Regions from separate parts of the Serratia sp. HNCC26DJ206 genome, predicted to be linked through region 2. Evidence: predicted binding sites of a transcription regulator. Region 2 holds the regulator's gene; the other holds the start of a gene.

What was found. The regulator Fur, encoded in region 2, represses iron uptake genes when iron is present. The targets are predictions, from matches to a motif close to ATAATAATGAGAACNACTATCAA.
Region 1: the regulator Fur is predicted to act here: its motif matches at 1,678-1,700, upstream of AC2A1E_RS21850 (isochorismate synthase).

Annotation. Positions count from the first base shown of each region.
Region 1 is NZ_JBXUGP010000044.1:3,416-6,572, reverse strand. Features, by position in the region: gene entS (enterobactin transporter EntS) at 1-590, shown strand, start outside; gene fepB (Fe2+-enterobactin ABC transporter substrate-binding protein) at 577-1,539, opposite strand; gene AC2A1E_RS21850 (isochorismate synthase) at 1,735-2,940, shown strand; gene AC2A1E_RS21845 ((2,3-dihydroxybenzoyl)adenylate synthase) at 2,948-3,157, shown strand, end outside.
Region 2 is NZ_JBXUGP010000015.1:30,465-33,621, reverse strand. Features, by position in the region: gene AC2A1E_RS11645 (beta-N-acetylhexosaminidase) at 1-1,324, shown strand, start outside; gene fur (ferric iron uptake transcriptional regulator) at 1,517-1,963, opposite strand; gene fldA (flavodoxin FldA) at 2,295-2,834, opposite strand; gene ybfE (LexA regulated protein) at 3,098-3,157, opposite strand, start outside.

The sequences.
Region 1 (3,157 bases), on a different contig from region 2:
GCATGGTGGCGCTGATCGGCGCGCTGATGACCATGGCCAGCGCGGTGCGGGTGTTGTACCCGGCGATCTCCGGCATGTGGAATGTGAGCATCGCGCACCTGGGCTTTATGTATGCCGCCGTGCCGCTGGGGGCGACGATCGGTGCTTTCACCAGTGGGCGAGTGGCACAGGTTGCCCGGCCAGGGTGGGTGATGCTGCTGACGGCAATTGCCGCATTCGCTGCCATCGGGCTGTTTGGCCTGATGCCGTGGTATGGCATGGCGCTGCTGTGCCTGGTGGCCTTTGGTTATTTCAGCGCGCTGAACTCGCTGTTGCAGTATGGGCTGATTCAGAACCTGACGCCGGATGCGTTTCTTGGCCGCATCAACGGGCTGTGGACCGCACAGAACGTGGTCGGCGATGCGCTCGGTGCGTTGCTGCTGGGGGCGATGGGGGCATTTATGCTGCCAGCCATGACCTCAAGCAGTTTCGGTTTTGGTGCCGTGCTGCTGGCGGTAGTACTGGCGTTCGCCATGCGTGGTTTGCGCCAGGTAGGCAGTGGCGGGCAGAGCCATGTGCTACAACCCGCCGCTGAAGCTACTGAGAAATAAATAGCTGCTCAAGACGCGTCAGCAGGTTGCTGGCGCTGTAATAATCCAGACGGAAAGTGTCGTTGCCCAGCGCATAAACCCGTTGGTTTTCTACCGCGGGCAGATGCGCCAGAAAGTTGTTGTTCATCAGCCGCTGCACGTCAGTTTCGTCATTGGCAAACAGCAGCAGGGTCTGGCCATTCAGGCCCTGCGCCAGATTTTCCCCGCCTAATTGAATAATGTCTTTGCGCGCCCCCTGACTAGTGCTGGCGTTGAGCTTTGGCGGCAACGTCGCCAGGGTAAAGCCTAACTGTTGCAGCAGTTGCCCTTGAGAGGAATCGGCGGTCCACAGGTTGGCATTTTTGCCGTCGCTGCGTAATACCAGTGCCGACGTGGGCTGCGGGGGCAGCGTCATCCGTTGCTTCAGCGCCTTTTCTCGTGCTGCATACTCACCGACGACTTTCTCCGCCTGCGCTTCATGTCCGGTAGCTTGGCCGAGAATGAGTGCCAGTTCCTGCCAGCTCTTGTCGTCGTAATTCACCACCAGTACCGGTGCGATAGCCGATAACTGCTCGTACAGGCGCAGCGCGGAATCGGCGCCGGTGGCGGACATCACAATCAGGTCGGGGGCCTCACCGGCTATCGCTTCGGCATTGGGTTCGCCGATGTATAAGCGCTTCACACCGCGCTGGGCGGCGATCTCACCCCATTGATGGAAAAAACCCTGCTTATCTGACAGCCGGTTGTTCGGGCTGGTGGCTCCACTGGCGATCACCGGGGCGTCGATGGCTAACAGAGTGCCGGTGACGGTGACGCTGGTGGAGACAATCCGTACCGGTGGCTGATTGAGGGTAATCACTCCGTGTGGGGTGGTGATACTGCGTGGCCATTCGGCAGTAGCTGCCGCCTGAGCTACGCCCAGCGCCAACATGGCAAACAGCGCCAGCCCGAGCCGTAAGGTATTTATCATTTTCGGTAATCTCCTGTTGAATGCTAATGGCCATCAATTCAATGAATGAGTATTGAAAATTAATATCTAAAACTGATGAAAATAAGTGTTTGCATTTATTGACATGACAAATGCTGAAAGGTACTTTATCGCAATCAAATACAAATGATAATCATTATTATGTTGATTGTTATTAACGATGAAAAGGGAGTACCGATGGTGTTAGCAGTTAAGGGGGTCGAACAAGAGGATCTGCAGAGCAGGAGTTGTGCGCTACAGCCAGTCACGGTTTCCCCAACCTCAGGTTTCTTTTTTACTTCTCCTTATCGTAGCCTGAGCACGCAAGGGTACTTTGCCAAAATTACGCAGCCTGCCGCCGATGGCGACAATCTGCAAGGCACCTTCCAGCGGGTGGTACAGCAGGCGTTTGCCCAAGCCCAGCAGGCAGGAATACCAAACCCGGTGCTGTGCGGCGCTATTCCTTTCGATACCCGTCAACCGTCGGCGTTATTTATCCCCCAGCAAACCCAATGGTTTGAACGTGAAGCCTTTATGGCAGACGTGAAACCCACGGCTGCCGCATTGCCCACCATCACCCGCCAAACCGAGTTGCCAGAGCAGGCGCAGTTTATGCAGATGGTGGCCGATGCAGTGCAGGCAACCGGCGGTGAACAACTGGAAAAAGTGGTGCTTTCTCGCTTGCTGGAGATTGAAACCAGTAAACGGATAGATCCGCAGGCGCTGATGATGCGCATCATTGCCCAGAATCCGCAGGGTTTCCATTTCCATGTCCCGCTCGAAGAGGGGGCGTTGGTGGGTGCCAGCCCGGAACTGCTGCTGCGCAAGTACGGCAATCAGTTCTATTCCAATCCGCTGGCCGGATCGGCACGGCGTGAAAGCGATCCTCAGCGCGATCGTCAAGTTAGTGAGCAATTGCTGACATCGGCTAAAGATCGCTATGAACACCAGATTGTCACCGCAGATATGCGTCAGGTCTTGCGTGGCCGCTGCCGCCATCTGCATATTCCCGCTTCCCCGGAGCTGCTGAGCACCACAACGCTGTGGCATCTTTCGACGCCGATCGACGGCGAAGTGGCCGAGCGGGCAGAGAACGCGCTGTCGCTGGCCTGCCTGTTGCACCCGACGCCTGCACTCTGCGGCACACCAACGCTGGCTGCGCGCGAGTTGATCGCACAGCTGGAGCCTTTTGAGCGTGGCCTATTTGGCGGCATCGTCGGCTGGTGCGACGCCGAAGGCAACGGTGAGTGGGTGGTTACTATCCGCTGCGGTACGGTCAACGCCAATCAGGTGCGCCTGTTTGCCGGTGCGGGCATTGTGCCGGACTCATCTCCACAGGCTGAATGGCATGAAACCGGCACCAAACTCAGCACCATGCTGCGTGCCTTTGGCCTTCAAGGATAAACATCTTATGAGTATTGCTTTTACCCCCTGGCCCGAGGATTTCGCACGCCGTTACCGTGAGCGTGGCTATTGGATCGATAAGCCGCTGACCGAGATCTTGGCCCGGCAGGCAGACAATGACGCCATTGCCCTGATTGACCCGCAACGCAGCCTGAGTTACCGCGAACTGGAGCAGCTTTCCGATCGCCTGGCCGCTGCACTGCTGCGCCGGGGATTG
Region 2 (3,157 bases):
CGACATGCCTGCGCATGCTCGCGCTGCGATTGTTTCCATGGAAGCGCGCTACAAGAAACTGCTGGCCGAAGGTAAAGAGAAAGAGGCGAATGAGTTCCGTCTGGTGGATCCGACAGATACCTCTAATACCACCTCAGTGCAGTATTTTAACCGTCAGAGCTACCTGAACCCGTGCCTGGATTCATCCAAAAACTTTGTTGATAAAGTGATTGGTGAAGTCGCCCAGATGCACAAAGAAGCCGGTCAACCACTGCAAACCTGGCACTTTGGTGGGGATGAAGCGAAGAATATCCGCTTGGGTGCTGGTTATACCGATGTGAAGAAGCCGGAAGCGGGCAAGGGCATTCTTGATCTGAGCAAAGAAGATAAACCATGGGCCAAGTCTGAGGTTTGTCAGGCGATCATCAAAGGCGGCAAAGTGGAAGATATGGAGCACTTGCCGAGCTACTTCGGGCTTGAAGTTAGCCAACTGGTGAAAGCGCACGGTATTGACAGAATGCAGGCGTGGCAGGATGGCCTGAAAGATGCCAAAGACTCGAAAGCTTTCGCGACTAAGAATGTTGCGGTGAACTTCTGGGATACCCTGTACTGGGGCGGCTTCGACTCGGCTAACGACTGGGCGAACAAGGGTTATGACGTTGTGCTCTCCAACCCGGATTACGTTTACATGGATTTCCCTTATGAAGTGACCCCGGAAGAGCATGGTTACTACTGGGGCACCCGCTTCAGCGATGAGCAGAAGATCTTCAGCTTCGCGCCAGACAACCTGCCACAAAACGCTGAAACTTCGGTTGACCGTGATGGCAACCACTTCACTGCCAAGAGTGATAAACCATGGCCGGGTGCTTATGGTCTTTCAGCCCAGCTGTGGAGTGAGGTTGTGCGTACCGATCAGCAAATGGAATATATGATTTACCCACGAGCGCTGTCGGTTGCGGAACGTGCTTGGCATCGTGCGAGCTGGGAACAGGACTATAAAGCCGGCCGTGAATACAAAGGTGGCGAAACCCATCAGGTCGATACCAAGGCGCTAGAAAAAGACTGGCTGCACTTTGCCAACCTGATCGGGCAACGTGAGTTGGCCAAGCTGGATAAAAGTGGCGTGAGCTACCGTCTGCCAGTTCCGGGGGCACGCGTTGTCGATGGCAAACTGGAGGCTAATATCGCCTTACCAGGTCTGGGGATTGAATATTCTACCGACGGTGGCAAACAGTGGCAGCGCTATGACGATCGTGCTCGCCCGGCCGTTGCGGGTGATGTTCAAATCCGCGCGGTCAGCCCGGATGGCAAACGCTTCAGCCGTGCTGAGCCGGTAAAAGCCTAAGCCAAAACTCAGCCCATTTGCGTGTCGGCGGATGGGCTGCAGGTGAAGTCCCGTGTCAGAGAAAAGTGCTATAAGAGAGTGTAATATTTGGCATTATCATTGTCCCCGGCCTGTCCGGGGATTTTTTATCTGTAAATCGCAGGCACAAAAAAACCGCCATCAAGGCGGTTTCTCATTTCTGGCAGGCCAGAGTTATCGCTTATCGTGCAGCGTATCGTTTTCGCGGCAATCACCCACCTCACAATGGCCGTACAGGTACAGGCTGTGATTGGTGAGCTTGATACCGTGCTGTTTGGCGATATCACGCTGACGTACTTCGATAGGCTCGTCGCTGAACTCGATCACTTTGCCGCAGTCCAGGCAAATCAGGTGGTCGTGATGATGTTGCTGGGTCAGTTCGAATACGGATTTACCGCCTTCAAAATTGTGACGAGTCACAATGCCCGCGTCATCAAATTGGTTCAGCACGCGGTAAACCGTTGCTAAGCCAATTTCTTCACCCATATCTATCAGTTTTTTGTACAGATCTTCCGCACTGACGTGATGGCATGCCGGATCCTGCAAGACTTCCAGGATTTTGAGTCGCGGAAGCGTGACTTTTAAGCCGGCCTTCTTCAATGCGTTATTGTTGTCAGTCATGCGGATTCAGTCCTGTTACTATGCTAATCAAGTTGAGGCGTTTTAGCCTATGGCATCGGTCGGCACAAAGAGTTAATTGCGTCTCATTATAGAACCGCTTGCCCTAAATAGAAACCGTCGGTCGTTAACAAAGGTATATCTGCGCTGTTGCATAGGGTACATGCAACGTCTTGATGATGGATGGGATAAACCGATGCCGCAGTCTACCCTGATGGTGCGGGAAGTTACAGACTTGTTGCTTCTATTACTCTAATCCGCGATACCGATAGCAGCCCTGTAGCCAACACTATGCGCTTTGCAGGGCTTTTGTACAATATCTGGAAAGGGGTACTTAGCCGACGATGTCAGCCAGGCTCAGCTCTTCGCTGATCTGTTTGACCCAGGCATCTACGCGTTCGTTGGTCAACTCAGGCTGACGATCTTCGTCAATGGCCAAGCCGACAAAGTGATGGTCGTCTGCCAAGCCTTTAGAGGCTTCGAAGTGGTAACCCTTGGTTGGCCAGTGGCCGATGATCGCAGCACCGCGTGGTTCAATGATGTCACGGATGGTACCCATCGCATCGCAGAAATATTCTGCATAGTCTTCTTGGTCACCACAACCAAACAGCGCCACCAGTTTGCCGTTGAAGTCAATATCTTCCAGCGTTGGGAAGAAGTCATCCCAGTCACACTGGGCTTCACCGTAATACCAGGTTGGGATGCCGAGCAGCAGGATGTCGAAAGCTTCCAGATCTTCTTTACTGCTTTTGGCAATGTCGTGAATTTCAGCCACGTCTTTGCCATATTTTTGCTGAAGATTTTTCTGGATCATCTTGGCAATGTTTTCGGTATTGCCAGTATCGCTGCCAAAGAAAATGCCTACATGAGCCATATTGCAGATAACCTTTTTAATTCAGTGGATATACCTTTGGAGTTCGCGGGTTGCTTACCTGCAACGTCGAGCCTTTTGGGTATCGTCTTACGTGAGATCAAGGCAAGAGTTCAGCGTGGTGACTCTCTCTTACCGGTAAATATCTATCATGCCAGAAATGTGCTCTGGGGTTTTATCGCATTTATGCGATACCGGGGAATCACTACAAGCGGTGTTGATCCGGCGTCATCCTTAACGCCGAGCCGCGCGTGCGGCTGAAGAGATCATGGCTCTGGCTGCTCTTCCGCCAGTTTTGCCAGCAGCATTTGCTCAATCAATTCGCT